DNA from 2 places in the Virgibacillus sp. JSM 102003 genome. Region 1 is predicted to be linked to the other one. Evidence: predicted binding sites of a transcription regulator. Region 1 holds the regulator's gene; the other holds the start of a gene.
The links. The regulator LexA, encoded in region 1, represses DNA repair genes until DNA is damaged. The targets are predictions, from matches to a motif close to CGAACATATGTTCG.

Region 1 (9,445 bases):
AATCCACCACCAGGTGCATTATGACCAACGAGAAGTAAATATATAGAAAATCCCAAAAGGATGAAAACTATTAATGATGTCGTAGTACGCAAGATGAGATCATTTGGTCTGTACATATATGTAAATACCCCTTTACTTGTATATAAAGAATAGCGGTGGATTCTATTCTTTAATTTCCTAATAGTTTATCTAACTAAAGTTTAATACATAAGATTGTAAAAATCTACTTTCTTTGCCTAAAAACCTTGAAAACCAAACCATCCAGCTAAAAATGCTGTTAGTTTTGTCATCCAGTTAAAGAATAGGGCGATACCCATAAATATCATAATATACCCGCCAACTTTAACTATTTTTACACTATGACGCTTAATCCATCCCAATTTTCCAATAAAAAACGAAAGAATTAAAAATGGTAATGAAAACCCAAGTATATAACTTATCATCATGACCATACCGAGGTCAGGCTGAGTTGCAGCAAGTGAAATTACGATTGCTAAAATTGGCCCCATACAAGGGGTCCACCCCAGCGAAAAGGCCATACCAATTATAAACGACCCAAAAAATCCAGCCGGACGGTTCTTAAAGGTTATTTTTCTGTCCTTCATCAGGAATTGGAAATTAAATATTCCAACAATGACGAGCCCGAAAAATATAATTAAAATAGCTCCAATTTGCCTTATTATAACTTTGTATGTTGTTAAAAATTCTGATACAAATGAGGCAGAAAATCCAAGTATTATAAAAATACTGGAAAAACCAAGTAAAAAAAAGATTGTATGTAATAAACTTTTTCGATTAAGCATTTTGTTATCTTCTTTTATCTCATTTACACTCATACCTGTTATATAAGACAGAAAGGCTGGGTACAAAGGTAATACACAGGGGGAGATAAAAGATAAAAATCCAGCCCCAAACGCTAGGAATATATTTATTTCAGACATGATAATCCTCCTAATTAGAGTACTGTATATATTTTAACAGAACTTTCTCTAATCAAAAGCAGTTGAATATGACAATAATCCAACAAAACCCCTGTTAATACCTAGTAACAGGGGTTTTTGCATTACATTGAAATAACCATGAGCGTTATTTATTATTGTTTTGATTATTCATTGAACGCATCATTTGATTAATTTTTTTCTGTGATGGTTTCTGTCCCATTTGCATCATTAACGTACGTAGCATTTGTTCATTAATTGGTGGGTTCTTCTTTAAATAATTCATCATATATTTTCTTGCAATAAAAAATCCAAGAGCAACACCTGCAATTAATGCTCCAATACCTATCAGTATAACCCAGATCAAGTCCATTCTAGCTTTCCTCCTTCGTGTTGTCTCTCATACAGTATAATAAATCAAAGATAAGAATACAATACTTGTCCTTTCTCGTTCTTCTTTCTTTGTGTAACTGGAGAAATCCAACCATAATTGTTTAAATCATTTCCCACTATAAATAAGTATGGCTGAAATAACCGTAATGCAGGGAATAATAATTCTTCAGCATCATGTATCATTTCACTTCGAAAGTTTATCTTTTTTTTCTGTATATGTAAAGAAATATATTGTATATCGTTGTAAATATTAAGTCGGTCACCTTCTGCTCTCATCCAACTACTATTTGGGTGGTTATTTGTGATATGAGAGATTAAAGATGATTTTGGAAAGTCCATTGTAATATACTCATATTGACATTTTAGATCTTCTCTATTTTTATTTTTTTGGTATTCCTTAATAAAACGATATAAGACTTCACTGTTATGAAAAAAGTGATGCGCAAATTCTTCTTTTATCCAGTAAATAGAGTAATGATTCAACAAAATCCCTCCTCATTTACCTTCAATTATACGCATTTTAATTTAAAATTTTGTCATACCGCGTTGCAAACAAGCACTAGTTTTGTCGATAAGATTAGAAAACTTGGCATTCGCCAAGCCTTTGGCGAATCGCCTTAGTTCCACTTATGCATGTATTTATACTTTCTTAACCGCTAAACTAAGATGACCCTAACAGTAAGGGCCATCTTATAATGTCAAGCTTATTTTAATAGTGATTCTACATGGTCAACAACGTTATCAACAGTAAAGCCATATTCTTCAATAACTTTATCACCTTTTGCAGATGCACCAAATCCATCAATTCCTAATATGGAGCCTTGGTCACCAACATATCTTTCCCAACCAAATGGTGATGCCATTTCTATTGCTAATCGTTTTTTAACATTAGGTGGAAGTACATCATTCTTATAGGATTCACTTTGTGCATTAAAACGATCCCATGATGGCATACTCACAACATTGACATCAATTCCTTTTTCTTTAAGTGCGTCTTTTGCTTTAACAGCCAGTTGCACTTCTGAACCTGTTGCGAGTAATAGCGCATCAGGTGTTTCCTTTTCTGATTTGCTTACAACATACGCACCTTTTTTCACACCTTCATAGGCATGCTCTTTTGTGGCTTCTAATGTAGGTAAGCCTTGTCTTGTCAATACAAGTGCCGTTGGTTTATCTTTTGATTCCAGTGACAAACGCCATGCAGCTTGAACTTCATTTCCATCAGCGGGACGAATTAGTGATAACCCTGGCATTGCTCTTAATGATGGTAGCTGTTCAATTGGTTCGTGTGTTGGGCCGTCTTCACCAACTGCAATTGAATCATGTGTGAACACATATGTCACAGGTACATTCATTATTGAAGAAAGACGAATTGCCGGGCGCATATAATCACTAAACACAAAGAATGTCCCAACATAAGCTTTCAGCCCTCCATGTAACGCCATCCCGTTCACTGCAGCTGCCATGGCAAATTCACGTACGCCAAACCAAACATTTTTTCCAGCATAGTCTTTACGGGAGAAATCATTTTCTTCTTTAATTGTCGTTTTGTTAGAACCTGCTAAGTCAGCACTTCCACCAAAGAAATATGGAACTGCATCGGCGACTGCATTAAGTACTTCACCAGAAGAAGCGCGTGTTGCACTTGAATCTTTTCCTGCCTCATAGCTAGGAAGATTCTTGTCCCAGTCTTTAGGTAAGTCACCATTCATTGCCAGTTCTAACTCACTTGCAAGCTCTGGATACTTTTCTTTATATGTTTCAAAGAGCTTGTTCCACTTATCTTCAGCATTCTCGCCATCATTTCCAATTTTGTCTTTGAAGTCAGCATAAACTTCATCAGGAACCTGGAAATCATCATGTGACCATTTATAATACTCTTTTGTCAGTTTAACTTCATCTTCACCAAGTGGTGCGCCATGGGAAGCTGCAGAAGCTGATTTATTTGGCGAACCATAACCGATAACAGTTTTCACCTCAATTAAGGTAGGCTGTTCGGTATTTTGTTTAGCTTCATTAATCGCATTTCGAATAGCGGTTAAATCATTACCATCTTCTACACGCAGAACTTGCCATCCATAAGCTTTAAAACGATCTTCCGTATTATCGGAGAATGCTCGATCTAAGTCGCCATCTAATGAAATATCATTTGAATCATATAATGCAATTAGCTTTCCAAGGCCTAAGTGACCTGCTAAGGAAGCAGCTTCATGTGAAATACCTTCCATTAAATCGCCATCACTTACAAGCGCATACGTATTATGATCAATTATTGATATGTCATTCTGATTATATTTTGCTGCAAGATGTGCTTCCGCAATTGCCATTCCAACAGACATCCCAAGACCTTGTCCTAATGGTCCGGTTGTTGCTTCTACTCCGTCTGTATGATGGACTTCTGGATGTCCTGGTGTTCTTGAATCCCATTGACGGAAAGACTTCAGATCATCTATTGTTACATCATATCCTGATAAATGCAGCAATCCATATAATAGCATGGATCCATGCCCAGCAGACAACACAAATCGATCACGATTAAACCATTTTGAGTTATTTGGATTTTGTTTCATAAAATCAGTCCATAAGGTATAAGCCATTGGAGCGGCCCCCATCGGCAGGCCTGGATGACCGGAGTTTGCATTTTCTATTGCATCAATTGCTAGTGTACGTATCGTATTAATTGATAATTGTTCGATATCATGTGACAAAAAAATTCCCCTTTCCACTTAAAAGTTGTTAACATCCCTTTTTATTCTATAATGAAACATATCGTGTAACAAGTAATAAACTAAAATTGTTTTAGACTTAATGTTTTTTGTTCCTATCCTGTAAATCACGTACTTTATCAGGAGTAACATCATTTCCTTCCTTATCCATTACAGTCATGGATTTAAACTGATTTTTAAATGATTTTCGTACATTTTTTAAATATTCCTGTCTAAGCTCTTTTTGCTCTGTTTTTTCTTGCTCAGTTAACTTTTTTTCTTTTGATTTCTTCGCAAGTTCATTTATACGTTCCAATTTATCTTTTGATATCACCTTTAAAAACCTCCTAGAAAAACACTTAAAAAGCAAGAACAATATTTAATGTCCTTGCTTTTTTATATTACTTTACATGGATATTAGATTCAAGTTTTTTGAAACTCCTGATACCTCCGGTGTACTGTTGCTTTGGAAACCGGATGACCTAAACCATTTAATGTAGTTGTAATTTCCTTAAATGTTAAGTTATTTTGTCTCATTCGGACAACTTCTTCTATTGGAAATTCTTTTCGCTCTCTTCCAGGAGCATGGTGACGATTTGATAGGTTTTCACTTGGGTCAAATCCCCCATCTATTGCCTTTTTCATACCGCGCTTAATTTTCGTATTATGGATTTTACGTTGGTATTCTTCTACTATACCGACTATTTGCAGAACCATTGAATCTGATTCTGACAACTCAATTTCTCCACCTTGTATACCTGTATAGATGGAAATATTTAATTTTTGTAATTGATGAAACAAGGCAATTTTAGTATTACCCCGCCCTAACCTCGTTTCATCCTGTACTAACAAACATTCAGCCTTCTTTTCGGAAAAAGACTCAAGCATCTGAAAAATACCATCTCTATTTATCTCATACCCGCTCTCTTGTTCTTCAATAGAATCTACAACGGTAAGCTGATGTTTGTTCGCAAGAGCCATTAACTCTTCTTTCTGTCTATTTAAAGATGTCTCTTGTACTTTTTTGTCGGTACTTACACGACAATAGATTATTGCATTCAATTTTATACGCTCCTTATGCTATGCACTGGTTATCATGGAGAAATACAAGAAACCTAACGCCAAAGTAAAAGCAACTAAATAAAATATATCTGTTTTTGTTACTTTTTCAAACATATTAATCAGTCCTTCCTTTTTATAATAAGAACTTCTGTTCGCATCTTCCTCTATTAATCATTATATACGAACATACGATCTTGTCAACAGTTTTTCGAACGAATGTTTGCTTTTTCCAAAAATAGGTGATAAACTATCATTAATAAATCCTATGCGCGAGGTGTATGATAGATGAATAAACTTTCTAAAAGGCAAGAAACAATACTTGATTATATTAAAGAAGAAGTGAATGGCAAAGGTTATCCGCCATCAGTTCGAGAGATTGCAGAAGCAGTCGGACTTGCTTCAAGTTCAACTGTCCATGGGCATTTGGCAAGGCTTGAAAGTAAAGGTTTTATTAGAAGAGACCCTACTAAGCCTAGAGCTATTGAGGTTTTAGATCTATCTGAAGAAAGTCAAATTCCTAGAGAAGAAGCAAGATATGCACCAGTTATTGGTAAAGTTACTGCCGGGATACCAATTACCGCAGTAGAAAACATTGAAGAATTCGTTCCATTACCTAGTTCCAGTGCCGGACCTGATGATAACCTTTTTGTTCTCATTATTGAGGGTGAAAGTATGATAGAAGCTGGCATTTTAGATGGGGATATGGTAATTGTTAAACAGCAAAATACTGCACAAAACGGAGAAATTGTTGTAGCAATGACTGATGAAGACGAGGCAACTGTAAAGCGATTTTTTAAAGAAAAAAATCAAATACGTTTGCAGCCGGAGAATGCCACAATGAATCCTCTCATCTATCAAAATGTAACAATTCTAGGTAAGGTAATCGGCTTATACCGTAATATTCAATAAGAAAAAGGCTTCCGTCATTAAAATGACGAAAGCCTTTTTTATATAGCCTTTAATATGTTGATAGATATTGTTCTCTTTCCCAAGGGTGAACAGTCGTACGGAACATGTCCCATTCGATTTCTTTTGCTTCTATAAAGTGTTCGTATAAGTGTTCGCCTAATGCATCGGTAACTACTTTATCTTTTTGAAGTTCTTCTAACGCATCCATAAGTGTTGCAGGTAAATCTTTTATACCGTTTTTCTCGCGTTCTTCTTTATCCATCATATAAATATTACGGTCTACAGAAGTAGGTGGTGTTAATTTCTTGCTGACGCCTTCTAATCCAGACGCAAGTAATACGGCCATGGCCATATATGGATTAGCTGCAGGATCAACACTTCTAACTTCAATTCTTGTACTCAAACCTCTCGAATATGGAATTCGAATAAGTGGGCTTCGATTTGTCCCAGACCATGCAACGTAACAAGGAGCCTCATATCCCGGCACAAGTCTCTTAAATGAATTAACAGTTGGATTTGTAACAGCTGTAAAGTTTGTAGCATGTTTAATGACACCCGCAGTAAATTGGTAAGCGACATCGCTAAGCTGCATATCTCCTGTTGTATCGAAGAAGCTATTTTCACCATCTTTAAATAAAGACATATTAACATGCATTCCAGATCCATTTACTCCGAATAATGGTTTAGGCATGAATGTTGCATGCAGATTATGTTTCCTTGCAATTGTTTTTACTGCAAGCTTAAATGTTTGAATGTCATCACAATGCTTAACTGCATCAGAGTATTTAAAATCAATTTCATGTTGTCCAGGTGCAACTTCGTGATGCGATGCCTCGATTTCAAATCCCATTTCTTCCAACTCAAGCACAATATCTCTTCGGCAATTCTCTCCAAGGTCGGTTGGTGCCAAATCGAAGTAACCACCACGGTCATTCAATTCCATTGACGGGTCACCTTTTTCATCAAGCTTGAATAAAAAGAACTCTGGCTCTGTTCCAATATTAAATGCATCAAAACCTAAATCTTCCATTTTCTTAAGGTTTCGTTTTAGATTATACCTCGGGCAACCTTCAAATGGCGTACCATCCGGATTATAAATATCGCAAATAAAACGAGCTACCTTCCCTTTATCAGAAGTCCATGGAAATACCACAAATGTATTTAAATCAGGATATAAGTACATATCTGATTCTTCAATACGAACAAATCCTTCAATAGAAGAACCGTCAAACATCATCTTATTATCTAAGGCTTTGTCCAACTGACTAAGTGGAATCTCAACATTTTTGATTGTTCCAAGCATGTCTGTAAATTGCAAGCGGACAAACCGGACATTTTCCTCCTCTATTTTCTTCATAATTTGTTCTTTGGTAAAATCTGAACTCATCTAACTGCCTCCTAGTATATTTTTATATATATTTAGTGAAAAAATCGAGAAAGCTCTCCTTGACGCATGCTCGACTTTCCCATTCTCCCTGCATCCATTAACTCATTCTTCAGCATTGTACGTAATTGACGATCTGATATCTGAGGTTTAGCTTTTTCATTATTTTGTGTATTTTCTTCTGTTATGATGTGCTTAATACCAGCTAAATTAATTCCTCTGTCCATCAGATTTTTTATTTCTAATAATCGATCAACATCATTAAAAGAAAATAAACGTTGGTTGCCGGTAGATCTCTCAGGATGAATTAAATTATGTTCTTCATAATATCGAATCTGTCTTGCTGTCAATTCAGTTAATTTTTTAACAATACTTATTGAAAATAAAGGCATTGAACGTCTATCTTGATCGTCCATTATAATACCTCCTTTTAATCATCTAAAATAATAATAGCATATGTAATGTTTATTGTCAAATTAATGTTAACTTACTTAACATGGTTTTCTACATTTGTTTTTCAATTGTTACCAAACCACTATCCATTAACTTTTCCACTGCGGCTACTAAAGCCAATTTTACATGCGAATAAGTTAATCCACCTTGAACAAATGCTGTATATGGTTCCCTGATTGGTCCATCAGCTGTTAGCTCGAGACTCGCTCCTTGCACAAATGTACCAGCTGCCATAATCACCTTATCCTGATAACCAGGAATTTCACTCGGGTAAGGTGTTACAAATGAATTGATTGGTGAACTGTGTTGAATCGCCTGGCAAAAGGCGATCATATTTTCCTGATTACCAAATGTAACAGACTGTATTAAGTCTGTGCGTTCAGCTTTGTAATGAGGGCTTGTCTTAAATCCGACTAACTCTATAAATCTTGCAGTCAGAATTGCTCCTTTCAATGCTTCCCCAACAATGTGAGGTGCCAGGAATAATCCTTGAAACATTTCCTGCAGCATATTAAGCGTTGCCCCAGTTTCCTTTCCAAGACCTGGGGCAGTTAAACGGTGAGCACACTGAAGTACGAGGTCTTTTTTTCCTGCTATGTATCCTCCAGCTCGTACTATTCCACCTCCCGGATTTTTAATTAGCGAACCAGCAATAATATCTGCACCTACATGTAATGGTTCTTTCTCTTCTACAAACTCTCCATAACAATTGTCTACAAAAACAATTAAGTCTTTATTTATACCTTTTATAAAGGTAACCATTTCCTCTATTTCATCAATTGTGAATGACGGTCTATCATCATATCCTTTTGATCGTTGTATACCAATTACTTTTGTTTGCTGGGAAATCTTTTGTTTTATTCCATTATAATTAACTTTTCCATCTTCTAATAAATCTAATTCACTGTATATGATGTTGAAATCAGTTAATGACCCTGTATTTGTTTCATGGACTCCAATTACGGACTCTAACGTATCATATGGCTTGCCAGTAACATACAGTAGTTCATCATCAGGTCTCAATAAACCGAATAATGCTGTTGATATTGCATGGGTTCCTGAAACAATCTGTGGTCTGACAAGCGCATCTTCACCACCAAACACATCCGAATATACAGCTTCTAACGTTTCTCTTCCTAAGTCATCATAGCCGTATCCAGTAGTTGGGTTAAAATGACTATCACTAACTCGGTTCTTCTGAAAAGAATCCAGTACCCGCTTCTGATTGGTTTCTGCTATAGCCACAACATTCTTATGTTGTGCAGCGCAATCCGCTTCTGCCTGTTTCATTAATTGTTTGGTCATTAGTACATTATTACTCCTTTAATAAACTTTGTAGTGGGTGTTCTTGTCGCATGTATCCTTTTACCACATACTTATCCTGTTCTTCTTCATAGAAACGGTCACTTATTATTGTCTCATGTTCCAACCGGTTCAGCATCTTCCCCTGGTCAGGTGTTAAATCAGTTTTATACCAATCCCATTCATCTCTTAGAATTTTTTCAATTTTTAGTTGAAGCTTTAGAATATCATTTTGATCAAACGCACTAACAAGGATATTAGGGTGATTCATTGCAATGAAATCAGTATCAATCCTATCG
Region 2 (9,445 bases), on a different contig from region 1:
ATCTTTACAAGACCACGCTGATTGTGGGCGCTATACTCACTTATTTCTTTAGAGCAAGGACAGAGTGTTGTAATAAGTGATGACAGTGAAGCTTGTATAGTATATCCTTTAACATTATCATATTTCACATTGATCGTAATATCAGCATGATTCATACCTGGGAGATTCGAGTGAGGTCCTCTTCTTTCATAAAACCAAGGGAAGCTGACCTCAACTTCTGCATCCGATTGGTTTAAACGACCTGCCAAATCTTTTGTGAATGTTTTAAGTGTTAGAAGGTCAATTGTAAGTCCCTTTTGATAGTATGATTGAAGCTGTTCTGTGAATCTGCTCATATTAGTACCTTTACTTGCTTTATCTATACTGGAAGAAAATTTAAATGTTCCAATTGTTGATTGTACATTTGGTTCTAAAGTACTTGTTACGGTTATAGGATGTTTTACGTTTTTAATACCTACTTCATCGAGGTCAAATAAGAAATCTTTTTTTGTATTCTGCAGATCAGCCATCTCTCTTTTTTCACTAGGCTTCGTTCTTGGGCCGGGCTGTACAGAACCAAATAGTTTATGTCGTTGATCTTTGTCCGGTAACTGCTTTTTTGGGAATGGTTTTATTTTATCCATATCGGTGACCCCTTTCTAAACTTACATAACCATAGTATACTTAAGCAAAAATTAATATTCAATTTATTGGCTTAATAGATAGTCTACATCCATTTTATCTTTGGTTCTGTTTTATTCTTAATTCGTTTAATATTTTCACTATGACGGTAAAATACAAAAGCAGCTAAACCAGCAGTAACAATAATAAGACCTATATCTTGCAGAATAATGGAGATAATAACTGCGACAATGCCTGTAATCATTGAAGATAAGGACACGTACTTTGAAACGTATAATGTTACGATAAAAGATATGACTATAATCGTGAATAAAATGGGGCTGATACCAAGTAATATCCCCCCGGATGTTGCAACTGCTTTTCCCCCCTTTAATTTAGCAAATAAGGGATAAGTATGTCCTAAAACAGCGAATAATCCAATTGCCAGCCGGTACACCTCAGCATCAAAAAATAACGGGACAAGTGTCGCAACTGTTCCTTTTAGAATATCTGATATCGTCACAATGATACCAGCCTTTATCCCTAGAATGCGAAATGTATTTGTTGCACCAAGGTTACCACTACCGTGTTCTCGAATATCAATTTTGTAGCCAAGTTTCCCAACAATAAGTCCTGATGGGATGGATCCCAATAAATAAGCAATAATTGCAAATACTAAATATTCCACACTGTTTCCTTCCTTCCAGTAAAAATAAATTAAGCTATCTCTTATTTTACCATGAAGCAGTTAATCAAAGAACCTTTATTGTTTTAAAAATATTCCATTTCATGTTTGCAATTTACTGGTATGGGGTATAAGTTATTGTTATATTATTAAGAATTAAAATATAAAGGAAGAGGTATATGATTGAATTTAAGAATGTAAAAAAAGTATATCCAGATGGTACCGAAGCTATCAAAGACTTCTCATTGAAAGTAAATGAAGGTGAGCTTGTTACATTAATAGGGCCAAGTGGGTGTGGAAAGACGACAACTATGAAGATGATTAATCGACTTATTGAACCGACAGTGGGAAATATATACATAAATGGTCAGAATATTAATACTTACAAAATTCATGAGCTACGATGGAATATAGGATATGTACTTCAGGAAATTGCCTTATTTCCACATTTGACTATTGAGGAAAATATAGCCCTAGTTCCGGAAATGAAAAAGTGGAAACGCAAAAATATTCAGGAAAGAAACAAAAATTTGCTTAATATGGTTGGACTTGATCCGTCCACATACCAGAGAAGAATGCCTAGTGAACTTTCCGGAGGTGAACAACAGCGAATTGGTGTTATCCGTGCACTAGCTGCTGATCCGGATATAATTCTAATGGATGAGCCCTTCAGTGCGCTTGATCCAATCAGTCGCGAACAATTACAAAGCGATATCAGAAAACTGCAAAAAGAAATAAAAAAGACAATTGTTTTTGTCACGCATGATATTGATGAGGCCATGGCTCTTGGTGATAAAGTTTGTCTTATGAAAGATGGCGGGATTGTTCAGGTAGACACGCCTCAGCAACTTATTTTAAGACCAGCAAATCAATATGTAAAAGACTTTATCGGGAAAAGAAAGTCCCCATGGCAAACTGCGATTGATGTTATAGCAGATCAATCCCAATCATTTGTTATATCAAAAACAGAATTTAATAATGGAAGCTTTCTCAACCATGGATTGTATATGATAAAGGATGAGCATGATATGTTTGTTGGGGCTGTGAAGGATGGTCAAGAACAATCTGTTCAATATCTGGATAACGATATGCCACTTTATAAAGCAGCAGAGACTTTAGAAGATAGCGAGCAACATGTTTTTCCGGTATTAAAACAAGGAAAGCTAGTTGCTACACTTAGCTATAAGGATATTGTTTCATTTCTAAAAAGCAAAACTAAAATGGAAAACGGGGTGATTCACTAATGGAGGAATTTATTTCCGTTTTTCAAAGAAGACAGGATATATTACTAGAGACAATTTGGGAACACTTACAAATCTCATTAATGTCATTAGTCATTGCCATCGTTATTGCCGTTCCATTAGGGCTAGTTCTGACTAGGTATCAACGCGTGGAAGAACCAATAATTGGTATATCTGCTGTTATGCAGACGATACCAAGTTTAGCTGTTCTGGCATTTCTCATTCCATTCTTTGGTATTGGAACAACCCCTGCTATTATTGCCTTAACAGCATATGGTTTACTGCCCATTTTACGAAACACATATACGGGTATTAAAGAAGTAAACCCTGCTCTAAAAGAGGCTGCAACTGGTATGGGTATGAACTCATTGAAACGATTAACAAAAGTAGAACTGCCAATTGCGATGCCAGTTATCATGGCAGGAGTCCGTACATCCATGGTACTGATTGTTGGGACAACAACAATTGCTGCTTTAATCGGGGCCGGTGGGTTAGGTGAACTTATCCTGCTGGGGATTGATCGTGGAGCAGATTTAAACCTCATTCTGTTAGGTGCAATTCCAGCTGCCTTATTGGCAATTGTACTTGACATTATATTACGAGGCTTTGAACGTGTCTCCAGACGTACAGGTTTTAAATCTTTTATTGCCATGTTAATTATAGCTGTATTAGTGGTTTCCTCACCACTTTTCTTTACTTCTGCAAAGAAAGCAGACTTGACTATTGGAGGGAAACTTGGTTCTGAGCCAGCGATCCTAATAAACATGTACAAACTTCTAATTGAAGAAGAAACGAATTTAAATGTTAATCTTAAGCCAGGATTAGGTAAAACCTCATTTGTATTTAGTGCATTGAAAAATGGCAGCATAGATATATATCCTGAATTTACTGGAACTGCTATCGTAACTCACCTAGAACAAAAAGCGAACAGTAATAACAAACAGGAAGTATATGAGCAAGCAAGACAAGGAATGATGGAGGAGTTCGGTATGGTTATGCTGGAACCTATGAAGTTTAACAACACATATGCTGTTGCAACGACAGAAGAGATGGCCAATAAGCATAACCTGAAATCAATAGGTGACTTGAACAAAATAGAAAATGATATTACTGCTGGCTTCACACTGGAATTTAAAGACCGATATGACGGATATGTTGGAATGCAAGAGGTTTATAACCTGGATATTGCAAATGTGAAAACAATGGAACCAGGAATTCGCCAGGATGCATTAGCGAATGGAGAAGTAGATGTTATTGACGCATATGCAACAAGCAGTTATATGATAGAACAAAACTTAGTAACCCTGAACGATCCCAAGAACTTGTTTCCGCCTTATCAAGGTGCACCTTTGATGCGCCAAGACACACTTGAGAAATATCCGGAGTTAGAAAAAATATTAAATAAACTCGGGGGTAAAATAACAGATAACCAAATGCGTCAAATGAATTACCAAGTTGATTATGAAGATAGACCGCCAGAAACGGTTGCTCGTGAATATTTAGTGGAGCAAGGTCTGATTGAAAAATAAGGGAGGTACAATGAATGAAGTGGGAAAACCCATCTAATGATTCAATTAAAGATGTCTTAGACTCTTCAAGAAATATAGCAGTTGTGGGTCTCTCCGATAAACCTGCCAGGACATCTTATCAAATTTCAAAAATAATGCAGGATAAAGGTTATAAAATTATTCCGGTTAACCCTACAATAGATAATGTACTCGGGGAGAAAGCTTATAATTCGCTAACTGATGTAAAAGAGCCGATTGATATTATTAATGTGTTCAGGCGATCAGAATTTTTACCAGCAATTGCAGAAGAAGCTGCAAAAACAGACTGTAAAGTGTTCTGGGCCCAGCAAGGTCTCATAAACCAGGAAGCATATGATTATTTAAAAGAACGTGACTTTATGGTTATAATGGATATGTGCATAAAGGTAGCACATTCCATTCTCGTTTAAGAAAATTGTTTTGAGAATGGCCTTGATTGGTCATTCTTTTTTTGCGCTCTACTTAAATTATAGTATACTTATTAACGTGCCTTAGGTTAGTATGGTTAATATACTATTGAAGAATTATTTTACATTTACAAACGCTTGTTCTAATATAAAAATATTATAAAAAACAAATTATAAAGTTCGGAGAGGAGTCTGCAGCTGAATGGTAAAGCAATCATTACAATACACAGATGATTCAATTCAAGTATTAGAAGGACTTGAGGCTGTAAGGAAAAGACCTGGAATGTATATAGGCAGTACAGATCAACGGGGATTACATCATTTGGTTTTTGAGATAGTTGATAATGCTGTGGATGAAGCATTAGCAGGTTATGGCGATGTAATTAAAGTGACAGTACATAGGGATAACAGCATATCCGTCGAAGATACCGGGAGAGGCATACCAACCGGTACCCATAGCACAGGTAAGCCAACACCAGAAGTAATCTTCACAGTGTTGCATGCTGGAGGTAAATTTGGACAAGGTGGCTACAAAACAAGCGGTGGCTTGCATGGTGTTGGGGCATCCGTAGTAAATGCGCTTTCTGAATGGCTGGAAGTAACCATTTTCCGTGATGGGAATAAATACATTCAGCGATTTGAAAACGGTGGAAAGCCATCCGGTTCACTTGAGAAAATAGGAAAAACCAAAAAGAAAGGTACCATAATTCATTTTAAGCCGGACCCAAGTATTTTTTCAGTAACAGTTTACAATTTTGAAACATTAACTGAACGTTTACGTGAGGCTGCATTTTTATTAAAAGGATTGAAAATCGAGTTATCAGATGAACGATACCAGGTTAAAGAAGAATATCAGTTTCCAGACGGGCTTGAATCTTTTGTTTCTTATTTGAATGAAGAAAAGGATACACTACATCCCGTTGTATCGTTTGAAGGGGAACAACAAGGGCTTGAGGTTGATTTTGCATTCCAATTCAATGATGGATTTGCAGAAAGCATGCTATCTTTTGTGAATCATGTACGAACACAAGATGGTGGGACACATGAATCCGGTGCACGAACTGGAATAACACGGATATTTAATGATTATGCCAGAAAAAATGCTCTCCTTAAGGAGAAAGATAAAAACTTAGAAGGTACAGACATTCGTGAAGGATTTACAGCTATTGTTTCGGTACGTATACCAGAAGAAAAATTACAATTTGAAGGTCAGACAAAAAGCAAACTCGGAACTACAGAGGCACGCTCAGCGGTAGATTCAGTCGTCTCCGAAAAATTATCTTATTTTTTGGAAGAAAACCCTGACGTTGCGAGCATGTTAGTTCGAAAGGCTGTTAAAGCAAAGGAAGCACGTGAAGCCGCAAGAAAAGCCAGGGAAGATGCAAGATCTGGTAAAAAGAAAAAGCGTAAAGATACATTGTTAAGCGGGAAGCTTACTCCTGCTCAATCCAGGAATCCAAAACAGAATGAGCTCTATTTAGTTGAGGGTGATTCTGCTGGAGGTTCTGCAAAACAAGGTCGGGACCGCAAGTTCCAAGCCGTATTGCCATTACGTGGTAAAGTTATTAATACAGAAAAGGCTAAATTAGAAGATGTATTTAAAAACGAAGAAATTTCCACAATCATTCATACCATCGGTGCGGGTGTTGGAGGAGATTTCGATTTAGAGGATGTTCAATACGATAAGATTATTATTATGACAGACGCCGATACAGATGGCGCTCATATTCAAGTATTGCTATTAACATTCTTCTATCGGTATATGCGTTCTCTGGTTGAGGCAGGAAAGATTTATATTGCTCTACCACCACTTTATAAAATTTCTAAAGGTAAAGGCAAAAAGGAAAGAGTTGTATATGCTTGGGATGACGATGAAATGAAAGAAGCGATAAAGGAATTTAAGAATGGCTATATTATTCAGAGATATAAAGGTCTTGGTGAAATGAATGCGGACCAGTTATGGGAAACGACGATGAACCCAGAGAGCAGAACTTTCATCCGTGTAACGATTGAAGATTTAGCTCGTGCAGAAAGACGAGTCACTACCTTAATGGGCGATAAAGTTGACCCAAGAAGAAAATGGATTGAAGGAAATGTTCAATTTGGTATGGCAGAAGACGCTAGTATTTTAGAGAACGATAAAATTCACACGTAAATATCATTTTAAAAAAGATATAAGAGAGAATTTGAAAGAGATTAACAAGGGGGGATTGGTTTGTCACAACCTGAAAAATATTTAGACCTTCCACTCGAGGAAGTAATTGGTGATAGATTTGGAAGGTATAGTAAATATATAATTCAAGATCGTGCACTACCAGACGCGCGTGACGGATTAAAACCTGTTCAGCGCAGAATATTGTATGCAATGTATGAAGAGAAAAATACGCATGATAAGAATTTTCGTAAGGCAGCTAAAACGGTTGGTACCGTTATCGGGAATTATCATCCACATGGCGATTCTTCCGTTTATGAAGCAATGGTTCGCCTAAGTCAGGAATGGAAAGTTAGAAATGATTTAGTTGAAATGCATGGTAATAACGGTAGTATCGATGGCGACCCACCTGCTGCCATGCGTTATACCGAGGCAAGGCTTTCCAGTATTGCCTCAGAGCTTCTCCGGGATATAGGCAAAGACACAGTTGATTTTATTCCAAACTTTGATGACACAATTACAGAACCAGTTGTGTTACCAGCCAAGTTTCCGAATTTACTTGTGAATGGCTCCACAGGTATTTCTTCAGGTTATGCAACAGATATCCCGCCACATAACCTTTCAGAGGTCATTGATGCAGTTATTATGAAAATAGATAAACCGTCTGCTGATTTAGAAGATTTAATGACTGTTATAAAAGGACCTGATTTTCCGACTGGCGGGATTATTCAAGGTATTGATGGAATTAAAAAAGCATACGAAACAGGAAAAGGTAAAGTCATTGTGCGGGGGAAAGCGAAGGTAGAAGATGTTCGTGGTAACCGCCAGCAGATTGTAATTGACGAAATTCCTTTTGAGGTTAATAAAGCTAATATGGTTAAAAAGATGGATGAATTACGAATTGACCGAAAAGTGGAAGGTATTGCTGAAGTACGTGATGAGACAGACCGAACGGGACTGCGTGTAGTTATTGAATTGAAAAAAGGTACTAATAGTCAAGGTGTGTTGAATTATTTATATAAAAATACAGATTTGCAGGTAACCTATCATTTCAACATGGTAGCAATACAGGATAAAACTCCTAAATTATTATCACTGCCCCAGATTCTGGACGCTTATATTGCACATCAAAAAGAAGTAGTAACTAGACAAACTATTTTTGATCTGAAAAAAGCAAATGACCGTTCACATATCGTTGAAGGCTTAATCAAAGCAATATCGATTCTAGACAAACTTATCGCAACAATTCGTGCATCAAAAGATAAATCAGATGCTAAAAAACGCATTATATCAGCATATGACTTCTCTGAGGCACAAGCTGAAGCAATTGTTATGCTGCAATTGTATCGTTTAACAAATACTGATATAACGTCTCTTGAAAAAGAAGCGGATGAATTAAGGAAAGCAATTGATGAACTTGAGTCAATTTTGTCAAGTGATAAGAAACTCTTCCAAACAATCAAGAAGGACTTAAAACAGTTAAAGAAATCGTTTGCTGATAGCAGGAAAACAGTAATTGAAGAAAAAATTGAAGAGTTAACTTTTAATATTGAAGTTACTGTTGCAAGTGAAGATGTATTAGTATCAACTACAAGGGATGGTTATGTTAAACGGACAAGCATCCGCTCCTATGGCGCTTCGAATGGAGAAGATTTTGCCATGAAGGATGAGGATTACCTTGTTGGTTTAACGGAGTTAAACACTACAGATAATTTACTTTTATTCACTAATAAAGGTAAATATATTTACATCCCTGTACATGCTTTACCAGATATCAGGTGGAAGGATCTTGGACAGCATATCTCCAATATCGTGAGTATCGACAAAGATGAACGAATTATACAGGGTATACCGGTACGCGAATTTAACGATGAAAATTATCTTGTTTTCTTCACAAAAAATGGTATGGTTAAACGAAGTGAATTATCACTATATAATGCACAGCGGTACTCCAAAGCACTTATTGCTTTAAACCTTAAAGGTGATGATGAAGTAGTAAATGTGTTTCAGACAGATGGGAATTCTGACGTGTTTGTTGCTTCAAATAAAGGATATGGTTTATGGTATCACGAGTCTGAAATATCTGTAGTTGGTCAGCGTGCTGCAGGTGTTAAAGCAATGAAGCTAAAAGATGATGAATATGTTGTAAATGGTCAAGTATTTGATGACCTATCAGAGCCATCGATTGTGGTCGTAACCCAACGTGGTGCATGCAAGCGAATGAGGCTTCGGGAATTTGAAAAGTCCAGCCGTGCTAAACGGGGACTCATCATGCTACGTGAATTGAAAAGTAAACCTCACCGTGTAAAAGGGCTATTTATGGTCGATGAAAATGATACGATAAGCATAAGAACCACTAATGGCAATACACATAGCATATACCCATTAGAATTATCTACTAGTGATCGCTACAGCAACGGATCATTCGTAATAGATAGCGATAACGAAGGTGAGGTAAGTGAAGTCTGGAAGGAAGCTTTTTACAGAAAACCATTTGATGAAACAACCGAATAATTTATTAGAAGAGGCTTGGTATTTCTACAAGCCTCTTTTTCATTCTATAGGAACTTATAAAATTTAAGTGCTGTGGTTAATTGGACATCAGAATCAGCGACGTCCAGCTCCGATGTACAGGACGTCGCGTTCTCACCGGCCATCGCCTAGCGCCTAGTGGACTTCCCTCCCCGTGTCTACAATTATGAAATAAAGGATGTTCGACTAAAACCACCACATCCTGTGGCAACGTCGACCCATCCGCAGCGCTGAGCACAGTCCATACGGCGCTTAACAGATACTTGCGCTTTAGTTCTTCT

Region 2: a site for LexA is predicted at 4,612-4,625, ahead of parE (DNA topoisomerase IV subunit B). Genes of this name have one in related genera too.

Annotation. Positions count from the first base shown of each region.
Region 1 is NZ_JBHFQH010000004.1:2,360-11,804, forward strand. It holds gene ACE1TG_RS05435 (Na(+)/H(+) antiporter subunit B) at 1-116, opposite strand, end outside; gene ACE1TG_RS05440 (cytochrome c biogenesis CcdA family protein) at 237-941, opposite strand; gene ACE1TG_RS05445 (YneF family protein) at 1,087-1,311, opposite strand; gene sirA (sporulation inhibitor of replication protein SirA) at 1,356-1,814, opposite strand; gene tkt (transketolase) at 2,036-4,039, opposite strand; gene ACE1TG_RS05460 (DUF896 domain-containing protein) at 4,137-4,370, opposite strand; gene ACE1TG_RS05465 (YneB family resolvase-like protein) at 4,460-5,098, opposite strand; gene lexA (transcriptional repressor LexA) at 5,384-6,007, shown strand; gene glnA (type I glutamate--ammonia ligase) at 6,057-7,394, opposite strand; gene ACE1TG_RS05480 (MerR family transcriptional regulator) at 7,427-7,807, opposite strand; gene ACE1TG_RS05485 (methionine gamma-lyase family protein) at 7,896-9,149, opposite strand; gene hflX (GTPase HflX) at 9,160-9,445, opposite strand, start outside.
Region 2 is NZ_JBHFQH010000013.1:7,474-16,918, forward strand. It holds gene folE2 (GTP cyclohydrolase FolE2) at 1-623, opposite strand, end outside; gene plsY (glycerol-3-phosphate 1-O-acyltransferase PlsY) at 707-1,288, opposite strand; gene ACE1TG_RS14200 (ABC transporter ATP-binding protein) at 1,465-2,529, shown strand; gene ACE1TG_RS14205 (ABC transporter permease/substrate-binding protein) at 2,529-4,055, shown strand; gene ACE1TG_RS14210 (CoA-binding protein) at 4,070-4,483, shown strand; gene parE (DNA topoisomerase IV subunit B) at 4,683-6,635, shown strand; gene parC (DNA topoisomerase IV subunit A) at 6,696-9,146, shown strand.